One region of the Rubrivivax sp. JA1026 genome, then DNA from elsewhere that is predicted to be linked to it. Evidence: riboswitches for the same ligand, from Rfam matches in the RefSeq annotation. Region 1 holds a riboswitch; each other region holds the start of a gene.
What was found. Region 1 has a riboswitch for cobalamin ahead of G5B56_RS12835 (class I SAM-dependent methyltransferase). Riboswitches for the same ligand answer to the same signal wherever they lie in the genome.
Positions count from the first base shown of each region.

Region 2: another riboswitch for cobalamin. It lies ahead of G5B56_RS02880 (TonB-dependent receptor domain-containing protein); the one in region 1 lies ahead of G5B56_RS12835 (class I SAM-dependent methyltransferase).
Region 3: another riboswitch for cobalamin. It lies ahead of G5B56_RS07030 (TonB-dependent siderophore receptor); the one in region 1 lies ahead of G5B56_RS12835 (class I SAM-dependent methyltransferase).

Region 1 covers NZ_JAALCQ010000007.1:48,535-53,707, forward strand. Annotated here, with positions in the region: gene cobW (cobalamin biosynthesis protein CobW) at 1-60, opposite strand, end outside; gene cobO (cob(I)yrinic acid a,c-diamide adenosyltransferase) at 67-636, opposite strand; gene G5B56_RS12830 (energy-coupling factor ABC transporter permease) at 649-1,299, opposite strand; cobalamin riboswitch at 1,469-1,728, opposite strand; cobalamin riboswitch at 1,764-1,989, shown strand; gene G5B56_RS12835 (class I SAM-dependent methyltransferase) at 2,056-2,838, shown strand; gene G5B56_RS12840 (TonB-dependent receptor) at 2,870-5,002, shown strand; gene G5B56_RS12845 (ABC transporter substrate-binding protein) at 4,996-5,173, shown strand, end outside.
Region 2 covers NZ_JAALCQ010000001.1:630,459-635,631, forward strand. Annotated here, with positions in the region: gene G5B56_RS02870 (cytochrome C) at 1-189, opposite strand, end outside; gene G5B56_RS02875 (YeeE/YedE family protein) at 236-1,351, opposite strand; cobalamin riboswitch at 1,505-1,742, shown strand; gene G5B56_RS02880 (TonB-dependent receptor domain-containing protein) at 1,813-3,654, shown strand; gene G5B56_RS02885 (cobyrinate a,c-diamide synthase) at 3,672-4,991, shown strand; gene G5B56_RS02890 (ABC transporter substrate-binding protein) at 4,988-5,173, shown strand, end outside.
Region 3 covers NZ_JAALCQ010000003.1:115,916-121,088, reverse strand. Annotated here, with positions in the region: gene G5B56_RS07035 (CTP synthase) at 1-1,484, opposite strand, end outside; cobalamin riboswitch at 1,617-1,869, shown strand; gene G5B56_RS07030 (TonB-dependent siderophore receptor) at 2,022-3,872, shown strand; gene G5B56_RS07025 (bifunctional adenosylcobinamide kinase/adenosylcobinamide-phosphate guanylyltransferase) at 3,895-4,443, shown strand; gene G5B56_RS07020 (ABC transporter substrate-binding protein) at 4,440-5,173, shown strand, end outside.

The sequences.
Region 1 (5,173 bases):
CAGCGTCGTCTTGCCGGCGCCGAGGAAGCCGGTGACGATGGTCGCGGGAATCTTGTGCATGGGTTCTCAGTCCTCGATGCCGCGCTGCGCGGGCACGCCGGCGTCGTAGTGGTGTTTCAGCTTCGTCATCTCGGTGACCGTGTCGGCGGCCTCGATCAGCTCCGGCGGCGCGCCGCGCCCGGTCAGCAGCACGTGGACCTGCGGCGGGCGCGCGCGCAGGCAGGCCAGCAACTCGTCCAGCGGGATCCAGCCGTAGCGCAGCGGCGCCATCACCTCGTCGAGCACGACGAGAAAGTGCGCGCCCGACAGCACCGTGTCGCGCACACGCTGCCAGCCGGCCAGCGCCAGCTCGGCGGAGTGGCCGAGGTCGCGGCTCTTCCAGCTGAAGCCGTCGCCCAGGCCTTCGATCGGGATGCCCAGCTGCTCGAACAGCCGGTGCTCGCCGAACCGTGCCGAGGGCACCTTCATGAACTGGTAGACCTTCACCGCCTTGCCGCGGCCGTGGGCGCGCAGCGCCAGGCCGAAGGCGGCGGTGCTTTTGCCCTTGCCCGGCCCGGTGTGCACGATCACCAGCCCCCGGCGTTCGCCCTGAGGGCGCGGTTTGTCGCGATCGAACGGGGGCGTTTCGATCTGCATGGCGGCGGCCCGTCAGGCGGCGGCGGTGAGCCGCTCGTCCAGGCAGGCGCGCGCCCAGCCGGCTTCGCGCCAGCGGCGCACGGCGCGCACGATCAGCAGCGTGAACACCGGCTCCAGCGCCACCAGCACGAGGTAGGACGAAGCGAAACGCGCCCAGTCGGCCAGCGGCGTCGCTTCCTGGCCGATGGCCAGCCAGAAGCCGACCATCGCCGTGACGCCGGCGTAGTAGGCCGCGTCCAGGCGCAGCACGGTGGCGACACGCGCCTCGCTGACCTGCGCGGCCGACAGGCGGCGGCCGATGCCGAAGTGAACCGCGGTGAGCGGCACGACCAGCGACAGCGTGTTCACCGCCAGGTGCACCAGATCCTGCGGCTCGAACAGCAGGCCTTGCAGCAGCAGGCCGAGCGCGAAGCCGAACAGCGTCGGCAGATAGCCCAGCAGCAGGTAGATCGGCATCGCGCCGATGAAGTGCAGCTCCGACGGGCCGACGGCCATGTGGAAGGACTGCATGAACAGCGAGAAGAACACCGCCGCGAGCGCCGTGCGCAGCCACAGCGCCGGGCGCTTGGCGAGTGCCGGCAGGTGCGCCAGCAGCACGCCGCCGGCGGCGACGTTGGCGGCGAGGATCTTGGTCTGGGCGAGGACGCCGGGTTCGATGTGCATCGGGTGCTCCTGGGTCGAGACGGCGCGACGACGGCGGCCCGCCGCCGCACGACGGCTCGGGCGCGGCGACACGGCACGCGCTGGGAAGGGACGGCTCGGAAAACGTGAGACGGGTTCGACGCGCCTGGCCGCTTCCCCGCGGCTGGCGCTACACGGCGCGCCGCTCGCGCGGGCACGCCACCTCGTTGGCCGGTATCCGGGCTGGCGGACCTGTCCGTGACGCCTTCCCGGTGGCGACGCTGGCGCGCCGCCGTCCCAGTGGCCGTGTCACGGGCCGGAAGAGCCGGCACGAAGCCGTCTTTCCGTCCGCTTACCGTTGCGGGGGCAGCTCAGGTTGGGGCTCGCGCCGTGACGGCCTCGCCCTTCCTGATTCCCGTTGAACTGCCTCGGCGGAGAGCCTCGGCGAGCACCAACGCGGCGCATGATACAGGTCAGGTCTCGCGGCGGGGCCGCCGGCGGCGCTGGTTATGATGCCGGCCGTTGGTGCTCGCGCCCACCCTCCGGTGGATGCAGTTCAACGGGAATCAGGGAGGGGCCTCGTGCCCCCAACCTGAGCTGCCCCCGCAACGGTAAGCGGACGGGGCCTCACAGGCCCCAGCTCGTGTCGAAGCCACTGGGAGTCGTCTCCTGGGAAGGACACACGGGTCGTCTCCGCCAGCCCGGATACCGGCCAACGAGGTGGCGTGCCGCGCGAGCGGCAGGCCGTAAGGCGCCAGGCTGCGGGGAAGCGGCCAGGGCGCGTACGCCGGTATTCCCATGTCTTCCAACGCGCCGGAACTCCGGCCCGACGCCGCCACGCCCTGCGCCTGGGGCGAGGCCGAAGCCGCGTTCTACGCGCACACCATCGTGCGCTCGGGTTACGCCCGCGCCGTGCTGCCGCTGCTGCCGCGCTCGCTGCCCGATCTGCTCGACATCGGTGCCGGCAGCGGCGTGCTCAGCCGCCGCATGCTCGCGCCCGGCGCGCGCTGGCACGCCGTCGAACCACAGCCCGAGATGCAGCGCCGGCTGCTCGCGCGGCGACCGGCGCTGGCCGTGCGCGGCATCCGCCTGGAGCTGTCGCCCGTCGACTGGACGCAGCTCGAGCCCGCCGTCGCCGCCGACACGCTGCTGGCCGCGCACCTGCCGCCGGCGCAGCGTGAACCCGCCGCCTTCCACGACGCGATGGCCACACGCTGGCGCCGCTGCATGGCCTGGGTCGTGCCGGCGCAGGCCGGGCCGGCGACGTTCTGCCTGGCCGGCGTGCTGACGCCCGAACTGCACGGCGCCGACACGCGCCCGGTCGTCGAACGTGTGCTCGCCGCACTGGGCCCCACACGCGCGCCGCAGGCGCTGCACTTCGCCGACTGGCGCTACGAGGTGTGTTTCGAGTCGCTTGCCGCGGCCCAGGCGCACGTCATCGAGCGCCTGCGTCTGCCGCCCGGCGACGACCGCCGGCCGCAGGTGCTGGCCCAGGTCGCCGCCTCGGCGCGGCCCGGCCGCCGCGGCCTGCGCCTGGGCTGCGCCAAACGCAGCGCGGTGCTGCTCTGGCACCGCGACTGACCCTGTTTCCCTCCCTCCAGAAGAAGAGACGATGAAGATGAAGCCACAGGAAAGATCACCGTCGCGCCACTGGCGCCCTGCCGTGCTGGCGCTGCTGCTGCCGGCCGCCGCCCAGGCCCAGAGCGAGGCCGTCGAGACGGTGCAGATCACCGCCGAGCGCCGCGTCGTCACCGCGACACGCGTCGCCGAAGACCCGCTGGATCTGCCGTTCAGCACCTACGCCGTCGGCCGCGACGAGATGGACGCCGTCGGCGCGCGCACGCTGGAAGACGCACTGCGCGCGGTGCCCGGGCTGCAGCACGGCACCCAGGGCAACTACTTCACGCGGTTCGAGACCCGCGGCCTGCGCGACACCCAGGACGTGCTGGTGCTGATCGACGGCGTGCCGCTGCGCCTGCTGCAGGGCAACGCCGACCTGACCTTGGTCGCGCCCGACCTGCTGGAACGCATCGAGTTCATCAAGGGCCCGGCTTCGGCGCTGTACGGCCGCAACGCGATCGGCGGCGTCGTGCAGATGTTCATCGAACCCGAGGCCGAAGGCGGCAGCGCGCGCGCGACGCTGGGCAGCTTCGGCCGCCGCGACCTCGGCCTGCGCCAGCGCTGGGACGGCGAACGCGGCCATCTGTCGGTGGGCGCCGCCTACAGCCGCGTCGACGGCTTCCAGGACGGCACGCCGCGCGACCAGGCCACGGCCAGCGTCGGCGGCGAGCTGGCGATGACCCGCGACTGGGCCAGCAGCGTGCAGCTCTTTTCCAGCCAGGTGAACGCCAAACGCGGCTCGATCGTGCCGCTGAAGGACGGCCATCCGATGTTCGGCATAGCCCCGGAGGACAACTACGGCATCCCCGGCGCGCACGTCGACGGCGAGTACCTGAGCCTGGCCTGGCGCAACCGCGTGCGGCTGACGCCGGCGATCAGCTTCGAGCACCTGAGCAGCATGGCGCGCTACGACCGCCTGTTCCAGGGCGGCATCACCATCGTGCCGCCGCCGGCCGCCGTCACCAAGGGCTGGTCGGAGACCGACACCCAGGACCGCGGGCTGTTCCACGAGTTCACGCTGAACGCCAAGGCCGAACTCGGTGTGACACGGCACGCGCTGCAGCTCGGGCTGAACCTCGAGTCCGGCTGGCAGGACCAGGCCTCGCCGTCGTTCAGCGGCGCACCGACCTATCGCGGCCCCGACTACGACACGCCGGTCAGCAACGTCGGCAGCGATCCGCGCGGCATCCGCGGCCCGGTGACCGACTCGCGCTTCGACCAGCGCGTGCGCAGCCTGTACCTGCAGGACCGCATCGACATCGGCGCGCTGAGCCTCAGCGCCGGCCTGCGCCACGACCGCTTCGAGCAGACGCTGCAGCGCAGCGGCACCGCCGTGCAGGCGGGCCAGGAGGCCAGCCGCACCAGCCCGCGGCTGGGCGCCGACTGGCGCTACGCGGCCTCGGCGGCGAGCGAGAACGCGCTGTTCGCCAACTGGGCCGAAGGCTTCCGGCCGCAGGCCGTGGCGCTGAACACGCGCTCGGGTGTCGTCGTGCCGGCGCTGCTGCGCCCGGAAGTCACGCGCAGCCTCGAGATCGGCGCCAAGGGCCGCGCGCTCGACGACCGCTGGAGCTACCAGGTGGCGCTGTTCCAGGCCGACAAGACCGACGGCCAGCGATCGTTTCGCACCGGGCCCGACAGCTTCATCTTCACCAATGCCAGCTCGCGCGTGCGCGGGCTGGAGACGCTGCTGCGCGCGCGGCTGTCGGCGGCCTGGTCGGGTTACGCCCACTACACCTGGCAGGACGCGCGGCTGCGCGACTTCCCGACCTATGACAGCGCCGGCAACCCGGGGCCGAACTACGCCGGCAACCGCATGCGCATGTCGGCGCGCCACATCGCCGGCGCCGGCCTCGCCTGGTCGCAAGGCGACTGGCAGTGGACGGGCAGCGCCAACCACGTCGGCCGCCGTCCGCTGCGCGACAACGTCGAGCACTCGCAGATCCTGCCGTCGTACACGCTGCTGGCGACGGCCGTCACCTGGCAGGCGACGCCGCGGCTGTCGGTGCAGGCCGGCGTCGACAACCTCGCCGACGTCGAGTACATCGCCGACGACTTCTCGTCGCAGGAAGCAGGCTGCTTCGGCACGCCGCGCAGCCTGTTCCTGCGGCTGAAGGCGCAGTGGTAAGCGGGCCTTCGTCGCCGGCGCGGCGGGCGCTGCTGGCGGGTGCCGCGCTGTGCTGTGCCGGGCGCGAGGCACAGGCCGCGGACACCTGGCCGCGCAGCGTCGTCGACGCGCTGGGGCGCAGGCTGCGGCTGGCCGCGCCGCCGCAGCGCATCGTCGCGATCTTTCCGAGCA
Region 2 (5,173 bases), on a different contig from region 1:
CTGCAGGATGCGCTCGGCCGGCTGGCCCGCCAGCGACTTGATCGCCGTGCGCGAGTGGCCGTCGGTGCCGTGGCAGTTGGCGCAGGTGGCGGCGACCGAGCGCGCGGCCAGCGCCTCGTCGGCCCGCAGGTCGGCGGCGGCCGGCAGTGCCAGGCTCGCGGCGCCCAGCGCGACCAGCAGCGGTCGCATCGGCGATCTCATGTCGTTGTCCTCCGATCGTGGTGGGGTGGTGGGTTCAGCCGCAGCGTTCGATGCGCCGGCGCTGCAGCGCCAAGCCTGCGAAGCCGCCGAGGACCATAGCCGAGACGGCGATGGCGCTATGCGCGGAAAGCGTCGATAGACCTGCGATTCCTTGCCCGACGGTGCAGCCCAGCGCGGTGACGCCGCCGGTGCCCATCAGGACCGCGCCGACGAGATGGCCGGCCGTGTCCTCGGTGCCGGCGAAACCCTGCCAGCGAAAGCTGCGTGTGGCCAGCGCGACCGCGGCCGAGCCGGCGACGATGCCGGCGGCGCTGCAGATGCCGATCGTCAGCGTCTTGCGGCTGTCGCTGAAGAACAGCAGCCAGTCCAGGCCCCAGGCCAGTGGCGCGACCAGGCTCAGCGACTCCATGCGCCGCGAGTTCGTCGCCAGGAAGGCCGGCTCCAGCGTCTCGGGGTGTTCGGGCACGAAACCCAGCCGGCCCGACAGCCACCAGGCGGCGACCACCAGCACCCCGATCGCGGCGCCGCCGGCGACCTCGCGGCCGCGGCCTTCGGGCCGTGCCAGCACCCAGGCCAGCAGCGCCGCGGCCACCGCCGCGCCGAGCCAGGGGGCGAGCGTCTGCAGCGGCAGGCCGGTGGCGGCGGCCAGCGCACCGGCCGCGTCCTGGCCGGCCGGCAGCTCGAAGCCGACGCGGTCGACGCTGGCCACGCGCAGCACGGCGCTGACGCCTTTCATCGCCGCGAAGCCGCTGGCGCCGACGACGAGCACGACGACCAGCGACTTCAGGCTGCCGCCGCCCAGGCGCACCAGGTTGCGTGCCGCGCAGCCCGACGCCAGCACCATGCCCAGGCCGAACATCGCGCCACCGACGATCGCCGACAGCCAGCCCACGCGCGTGCCGCCGTACAGGCTGTCGGCCGCACGCACCCAGCCCAGGCCCACCATCAGGTGAAAGCCCAGCACCGCGACGGCGACGGCGGCGACCCAGGCCCGCAGCCGGGTGCGGTCGCCGAAGGCGAAGACGTCGGCCAGCGCGCCCATCGTGCAGAAGTGGGTTCGCTGCGAGACGGCGCCGAAAGCCGCGCCGATGACGAAGGCGCCGGCCAGCAGCAGGCGCAGGTGGGCGTCGAGTTCTTCCGCGGTGGGCATGGCGGCATTGTCGCGGCGGCTGCCGGCCGTCCCGGCGCACGGCTTGTGCGCGATGCGCATGTGCTTCTGCGCCAGGCAAGGAAGACGGTCGAGGCGTTCGCTTGATTGTCATCAAGGAATCGCGCAACGTGCCCCGGCGCTGCCGAGGCCTTGCCTATCATGCGCCCCGTTGGTGCTCGTCCCCGGCGTCTGCCGGGACAGTTCAACGGGAATCAGGAAGGGGCGACACGGTGTCGCCGGTTCGCCCCCAACCTGAGCTGCCCCCGCAACGGTAAGCGGTCGGAGCCCTCGCAGGCTTCCGCTCGTGTCGAATCCACTGGGTCAAGCGCCTGGGAAGGGCACACGGGTCGCGCCGCCAGCCCGGATACCGGCCAACGTGGGGGTGCGTGCGCCTGCGGCGCGGGCACCGTACAGCGGCGGCTGCGGGGAGGTGGTCGGCCGCGCCGACTCTGACTTTTTTCATGTCGACTTCCGTCCCGGGCTTGAACGCCCCGCTGCGCGCCTGCGCTCTCGCCACCCGTCTCGCCGTCGCCGCCGCCGTCGCGCCGGCGGCCTTCGCCCAGGCCGGCGAAGACCCGATCGTCATCACCGCCAGCCGTCTCGAAGAGCGTCTGTCGCAGACGCTGGCCGACGTCTCGCTCGTCGACCGCGCGGCGATCGAGCGCAGCGGCGCGAGCAGCGTCGCCGACCTGCTCGCCCGCCTGCCCGGCATCGAGATCAGCCGCAACGGCGGCCCCGGCGGCAGCACCAGCGTCTACATCCGCGGCGGCGAGACGCGCCACACCGCGGTCTACGTCGACGGCGTGCGCGTCGACTCGCAGAGCACCGGCGGCGCCGCCTGGGAGCAGATCGCGCTGGACCGCATCGAACGCGTCGAGGTGCTGCGCGGTCCGGCGGCCGCGGTCTACGGCTCGGACGCCGTCGGCGGCGTGGTGCAGGTCTTCACCCGCCGCGGCCAGGGCGCGCTGCGCGCCAGCGGCGGCCTGGGCTGGGGCAGCCGCGGCAGCCGGCTCGCCGACGCCGGGCTCTCGGGCTCGGACGGGCGCCTGGACTACGCGCTGTCGGCCGGCTGGAGCGACAGCAACGGCTTCGATGCGCGCGACGGCCAGAATCCCGATACCGACGGCTGGCGCCGCGGTTCGCTGCAGGCCCGCGTGGGCTGGCAGCTCGCGCCCGAGCACCGTGTCGAGGCCTCGATGACCGACAGCCACCTGAACGCCCGCTACGACGGCAGCTCGACGCGCGACGACCGCTCGCATCACGAACTGCGCACCGCCGCGCTGTCCTGGCGCGGCCAGTGGAACGAGCAGGCGCTGAGCAGCGCCCGGCTGTCCGAGTCGCGCAGCCTCTACGAGACCGAGCCGAGCATCTACCAGACGCGCACGCGCTTGCGCGACCTGACGCTGCAGCACGAGCAGCAGTTGCGGCCCGGCCAGCGGGTCTCGCTGACGCTGGAGCGGCGCGAGGACCGCCTGGACAACCTGGCCTCGGCCACGGCCGTGCGGCTGCAGGACGAACGTTCGCAGGACGGCGTCGCGCTGGGCTGGCGCGGCGAGTTCGGCGTGCATTCGCTGCAGGCCCACGCCCGCCACGACGACGACAGCGAGTTCGGCGGCAAGGGCACCGGCAGCCTGGCCTGGGGCTGGCGCTTCGCGCCGGCCTGGCGCCTGACGGCGTCGGCCGCGACCTCGTTCCGCGCGCCGACGCTGTACCAGCGCTTCAGCGACTACGGCGTCCCGAACCTGGTGCCCGAGAGCGGCCGCAACCTCGAGATCGGCCTGCGCCGCAGCGCCGGCGAGCACGAGATCGGCCTCGTCGCCTGGCGCAACAAGGTCGAGGACCTGATCGTCTTCGGCGCCGCCGGCCCCTGCGCCTCGAGCTTCGGCTGCTACGAGAACGTCGGCCAGGCGAGCTACGAGGGGCTGACGCTGTCCGGCCGCACGCGCGTCGGTGCCGTCGCGCTGCGCGCCTCGGCGGACTTCCACGACCCGAGGAACGAGGCCACCGACAAGCTGATCGCCCGCCGTGCGCGCCGCCTGGCGACGCTGGGCGCGGACACCGTGCTCGCCGGCTGGCGCCTCGGCGCCGAGGTCCAGGCCGCCGGCGAACGCTGGGACGACGCCGCCAACACCCGGCGCCTGGGCGGCTACGGCCTCGTCAACCTGAGCGCCGAGACCAAGCTCGGCAAGGGCCTGACGCTGCAGGCGCGCCTCGACAACGCGGGCGACAAGGACTACGCGCTCGCGCGCAGCTACAACGTCGCCGGCCGCAGCGCGCTCGTCGTGCTGCGCTGGGCGGTCTGAGCGCGGGGACCGGGACGATGGCCGCCGTCGTGCTCGTCGCCGCCCCGGCCTCCGGCCAGGGCAAGACCACCGTCGCCTGCGCGCTGGCGCGGCTGCACGCGCGCCGCGGCGCGCGCGTGCGGGCCTTCAAGTGCGGTCCCGACTTCCTCGATCCCCAATGGCTGGCGCTGGCCAGCGGCGCCAGCGTCGACACGCTGGACCTGTGGATCAACGGCGAAGCCGACTGCGCGGCGCGTCTGGCACAGGCGGCGGCCGAGGCCGAGCTCGTCGTCGTCGAGGGCGTGATGGGCCTGTACGACGGCGAGCCCAGCGCGGCCGACCTGGCGCAGCGTTTCGGCCTGCCGGTGCTGGCGGTCATCGACGCGGCGAAGATGGCCGCCACCTTCGGCGCCCTCGTGCACGGGCTGCGCAGCTGGCGCGAGCTGCGCTGGGCCGGTGTGCTGGCCAACCGCGTCGGCGGCGCGCGCCACGCGGCGATGCTGCAGGCGGCGCTGCCGCCCGAGGCCGGCTGGGCCGGCGCGCTGCCGGCCGACGGCCGCTTCGCGCTGCCGGAGCGCCATCTCGGCCTGAGCGCCGCCGGCGAGCTGCCCGATGCGCTGACCCGGCTCGACGCCGCCGCCGACGCGCTGGCCTCGACACCGCTGGGCGCGCGGGCCCTGGCCGACTGGCCGCAGTGGGTGCCGCCGCCGGTCGCCGCGCCGGCCGCGCCGCAACGCCGGCTCGACGGCCGGCGCATCGCCGTCGCGCACGACGCGGCGTTCGCGTTCGTCTATCCGGCGAATCTGCAGACCCTGCACGCGCTCGGCGCCGAGACGGTGTTCTTCTCGCCGCTGGCCGGCGACGCGCTGCCCGACTGCGACGCCGTCTGGCTGCCCGGCGGCTACCCGGAGCTGCACGCCGAGGCGCTGGCCGCCCGCCGCGACCTGGCGGCGCAACTCGCGGCGCACCTGGCGGCCGACCGCCCGGTCTGGGCCGAGTGCGGCGGCATGATGGCGCTGGCCGAGACCCTCGTCGACGGCCAGGGCCGGCAGCACCGCCTCTGGGGCCTGCTGCCCGGCCGCGCGGTGCTCGGCCAGCGTGTCGCCGCGCTGGGCCCGCACTGCCTCGTCTTCGGCCGTGGCGAGCTGCGTGGCCACAGCTTCCACTGGTCGCGCTTCGAGACCGGGCTGGTGGCCGCCCTGCACACCGAACCGGCGCGTGCCGGCGCCGGCCTGCCGCTGCCGCCGGGCGAGCCGGTGTACGAACTCGGCGCGCTGAAGGCGAGCTGGTTCCACCCGTGGTTCGCCTCGTCGCCCGAGCTGACGGCGCGGCTGTTCTCCCCGGGAGCGCTCGCATGATCCGGCGCCTGCTGATCCTGCTGGCGGCGCTGGCGCTGGCGGCCGGGGCGGCCGCGGCGCCGGTCGTCGTGCGCGACGCACGCGGCACCGAGCTGCGGCTGCAGGCGCCGCCGCAGCGCATCGTCTCGCTGCTGCCGTCGCTGACCGAGACGGTCTGGGTGCTCGGGGCCGGCGACCGGCTG
Region 3 (5,173 bases), on a different contig from region 1:
AGCTGCTCGCGCTGCGTCAGCGCGCTGATGACGAGGCCGGCGGCCTGCAGCCGGTCGAGGTAGTTGACGTTGGCCTCGTAGCGGTGGCGGTGGCGCTCGGTGACGACCGGGCCGTAGATCTGGTAGGCCAGCGTGCCGGGCTTGACGTCCGAGCTCTGCGCGCCCAGGCGCATCGTGCCGCCGAGGTCGGAGCTGGCGCTGCGCTTCTGGATCGAGCCGTCGCGGTCCTGCCATTCCTCGATCAGCGCGATCACCGGGTGCGGCGTCTGCGGCGCGAACTCGGTGCTGTTGGCGTTCTCCAGGCCGGCGACGTGGCGCGCGTACTCGATCGTCGCGACCTGCATGCCCAGGCAGATGCCGAGGTAGGGCAGGCGGTGCTCGCGGGCGAACTTGGCGGCCAGGATCTTGCCCTCGACGCCGCGCTGGCCGAAGCCGCCGGGCACGAGGATCGCGTCGTACTGCGCCAGCTGCGCGACGTTGTGCTCGTCCAGCGTCTCGGCGTCGACGTACTCGATGTCGACCTTGGCGTGGTTGTGGATGCCGGCGTGGCGCAGCGCCTCGTTGAGCGACTTGTACGAGTCCGACAGGTCGGTGTACTTGCCGCACATCGCGATCGTCACGCGGTTCTGCGGGTGCTCGACCTCCTGCACCAGCGTGTCCCAGCGGCGCAGGTCGGCGGGCTTGGTCAGCAGCTGCAGCTTCATGCAGATCAGCTCGTCCAGGCCCTGCTCGTGCAGCACGCGCGGCACCTTGTAGATCGTGTCGACGTCGGGCATCGAGATCACGCCGTGCTGAGGCACGTTCGTGAACAGGCTGATCTTCTCGCGCTCGTCGTCGGGGATGCGGCGGTCGGCGCGGCACAGCAGCGCGTCGGGCTGGATGCCGATCTCGCGCAGCTTCTGCACCGTGTGCTGCGTCGGCTTGGTCTTCAGCTCGCCGGCGGCGGCGATCCACGGCACGTAGGTCAGGTGCACGAAGGCGGTGTTCGCCGGGCCGAGCTTCAGGCTCAGCTGGCGCACGGCCTCCAGGAAGGGCAGCGACTCGATGTCGCCGACCGTGCCGCCGATCTCGACAATCGCGACGTCGACGTCGACGGCCCCGCGGCGCACGTAGTCCTGGATCTCGTTGGTGACGTGCGGGATCACCTGCACCGTCTTGCCGAGATAGTCGCCGCGGCGCTCCTTCTCGAGCACGCTCTTGTAGATCTGGCCGGTCGTGAAGTTGTTCGTGCGCTTCATCCGCGTGGTGATGAAACGCTCGTAGTGGCCGAGGTCGAGGTCGGTCTCGGCGCCGTCATCGGTGACGAACACCTCGCCGTGCTGGAACGGGCTCATCGTGCCCGGGTCGACGTTGAGGTACGGATCCAGCTTGATCAGGGTGACCTTCAGACCTCGCGACTCGAGGATCGCCGCCAGCGAGGCTGCCGCGATCCCCTTGCCGAGGGAGGACACCACGCCGCCGGTGACGAAGACGAACTTGGTCATGTCGCGTGGGGCACATGCGCAAGTCGCTGTGCCCAGGTGGTAAAGCGTGATTATAGGCGGCGCCCCCTGCCGCTCCCCGGTGCGCCGGCGCGCCGCTCGGGCGTGTCGCCGCGCCCCCCGGCGGTGCTAGACTTCGCGCCGCTTGCATCAGGTGCCCTCTTGCACGGCAGGTGTCGGAGGGTTGAACGGGAAGCCGGTGCGCGGCGCGTCCACGATGACGCGCGGCAATTCCGGCGCTGCCCCCGCAACGGTCGGCGAGGTGCGGTCAGCAATGCAGCCACTGGTCCAGCGAGGACTGGGAAGGCGCTGACGGCTTCGGTCCACGGTCAAACCGTCGGACCGGCACTCGCGAGCCCGGATACCGGCCCGATGCCAGGGATGCCGGCGTCGCGGTGGGCGGCGCGCACGAACCCCCGCGGCCCGGAGTCCGTCTTGACGTCCGCCGGCTCGGGTGACATCGGGCGTGCCGCGTTCCAGGACGGCGGCTTGACTCATCGCTGGTCCGCACGGGGTGTGCGGCTGGAGGCCCGCTTGTCCATGTCCTGTTTCGACCGCCGCACCGTCGTCGCGGTCGCCTGTTCGTTCGTCGCCGCCACTGCGGCGGCGCAATCCTCCGAAACCATCGTCGTCACCGGCTCGCGCGAGCCGCTGGCCGTCTCGCGGCTGGCCGCCGACGTCGTCGTGATCGACGGCGACACGCTGCGTGCCTCGGGCGCCACGTCGCTGGCCGACCTGCTGCGCGAGCAGGCCGGCGTGCAGCTGTCGCGCAGCGGCGGCCCCGGCGGCGCCACCTCGGTGATGATCCGCGGCGCCTCGGGCAGCCAGACCGTCGTGCTGGTCGATGGCGTGCGCATCGGCTCGGCGACGCTGGCCGACCCGTCGGTGCAGGCGCTGCCGCTGGCGCAGATCGAGCGTGTCGAAGTGCTGCGCGGCCCCGGCTCCAGCCTCTACGGCGCCGACGCCGTCGGGGGGGTCATCAACATCGTCACGCGCCGCGCCGACGCCGGCCTGCGTTTCGACGCCGCCGCCGCGTTCGGCGGCCGCGGCGCACGCGAGCTGTCGGCCGGTGCCAGCGGCAGCTTCGGCGCCTGGGATTTCGCCGCGTCGCTGGCCCGGCAGCACGACGACGGCGACAGCGCGCTGCGCCCCGGCGATCCGTACGGCAACTACAACGCCGACGACGACGGCTACACGCGCGACAGCGGCCAGGCACGCATCGGCTTCACGCCGGCGCCGGGCCACCGCATCGGCCTGTCGCTGCTGCGCAGCCGGCTGGAAACCCAGATCGACAGCACCGAGTACGCGCCGCCGAACTACGCCCCCGACAACACGCCGGACTTCCGCGACCAGCTCGACGTCGACGCCACCGCGCTCGACTGGCGCGGCACGCTCGCGCCGGGCCTGGTTGCGACACTGCGGGTCGACCGCGCGGTCGACGAGTCGCGCAGCGGCGAGGCGGTGGTCTACCGTTACCGCACCACGCGTGACCACGCGCTCGCGCAGTTGGCTTGGGAGACCGGCGTCGCCGGCCAGATCGTCGCCGCCGTCGAGCGTCTGGAAGAAGACGCCAAGACCGACAGCTACCGCGGTGATCGCGACACCGACAGTGCCGTGCTGTCCTGGACGGGCAGCGCCGGCCGTTACTCGTGGCAGGCCGACCTGCGCCGTGACGACAGCTCAGACTATGGCGCCCAAACCACCGGCCGCCTGGGCGGCAGCTTCGCGCTGACGCCCGCCTGGCGCTTGCGTGCGCTGGCCGGCAACAGCTTCCGCGCGCCGTCGTTCAACGACCTGCTGTACCCCGGCTACGGCGTGCCGGGCATCAAGCCGGAACGCGGGCGCAGCGTCGAGTTCGGCGTCGAGTGGGCCGCCGATGGCGACCGCGCCGCCCTGACGGTCTTCCGCAACCGGCTGAAGAACCTGATCGGGCCGGCCAAGGGCAGCCTGTGTCCTGACGACCCCCTCTACGCTTTGGGCTGCGTCGCCAACACTTCCCGCGCCCGTCTGCAGGGCGCGACGCTGTCGGGCGCCAAGGCGCTGGGCGACTGGTCGCTGCGCGCCCAGGTCGACTTCCTCGACGCCAAGAACGAGGACACCGGCGCCCGCCTGACGCGCCGTGCGGCGCACCAGGAGACGCTGGGCCTCGACTGGCGCCACGGCGTTTGGAACGCCGGGGCCAGCGTGCTGCACGTCGGCGCCCGGCCCGACAGCCGCGAACTCGGCGCCGAGACCACGCTGGACCTGAAGGCCGGCTGGCGCTTCGCCAAGGGCTGGACGCTGGAGAGCCGGCTGCTGAACGCGACCGACGAGGACCTCGAGCCCTCGGCCTACTACCGCGGCCCGGCCCGGCAGTTCTGGCTCGGCCTGCGCTACGAAGGCGGCGTCTGACGCCGCACGCCCGGGGCGGACGATGCACGAGCTGATCCTCGGCGGCGCCAAGAGCGGCAAGTCGCGCTGCGCCGAAACACGCGCGGCGCACTGGCTCGCGCTGCCGGGGCACGGCGCCGTGCTCGTCGCCACCGCGATGGCCGGCGACGACGAGATGCGCGCGCGCATCGAGCGTCACCGCGCCGACCGTGCCGCCCGCGTGCCGGGGCTGGCCACGCGCGAGGAGCCGCGTGCGCTGGCCGCCGTGCTGCGCGAGGAGTCGCAGCCCGGGCGCATGGTCGTCGTCGACTGCCTGACGCTGTGGCTCACCGGCCTGCTGATGCCGCTGGACGGCGCGCCGGTCGACGACCCGGCGGCCGAGGTCGACGCGCTCGTCGACGCGCTGGCCGCCGCGCGCGGCCCGGTGGTGCTCGTGTCCAACGAGATCGGCCTGGGCGTGACGCCGATGTCGCGCCAGGCGCGGCGCTTCGTCGACGAACTCGGCCGGCTGCACCAGCGCGTGGCCGCGGCCAGCACCCGCGTGACGCTGATGGTCGCCGGGCTGGAACTGCCGCTGAAGGGGCCGCGATGAAGCCGGTGCACCGTCTGCTCCTGCTGCTGGCGCTGTGCGCCGGCGCCGCGACGGCCGCCGAGCCGCCGCGCGACGACCGCGGCGTGGCCTGGCAGGGCGGGCCGCCGCAGCGCATCGTCAGCCTGCTGCCTTCGCTGACCGAGACCGTCTGCGCGCTCGGCGCCTGCGCGCGCCTGGTCGGCGTCGACCGCTATTCCGACTGGCCGGCGCAGGTGAACGCGCTGCCCCGCCTGGGCGGGCTGGACGACGCCAGCGTCGAGCGCATCGTCGCGCTGCGCCCCGAACTCGTGCTCGCCGCGCGTTCGGCGCGGGTTGCCGAACGCCTGGAGGCGCTGGGGCTGAAGGTGATGGTCTTCGACTCGGACTCCCACGCCCAGGTGCGCCACTCGACCGATGCGCTGGCGCGTGTGCTCGGCCAGCCGCAGCGCGCGGCGCAGCTCTGGGCCTCGATCCACCGCGACGAGGCGGCGGCCGCGGCGCGCATCCCGCCGCGGCTGCGCGGGCGCAGCGTCTATTTCGAGGTCGACTCGACGCCGTACGCCGCCGGCCCCGGCTCGTTCATCGGCGAGACGCTGCAGCGCCTGGGGTTGCGCAACGTCGTGCCGGCCGAGTACGGCGCCTTCCCGCGCCTGAACCCCGAGTTCCTCGTGCGCAAGTCGCCGGACCTCGTGATGGCGGAGGATCGTGCGCTCGCGACGATGGCCGAGCGCCCGGGCTGGCACACGCTGCG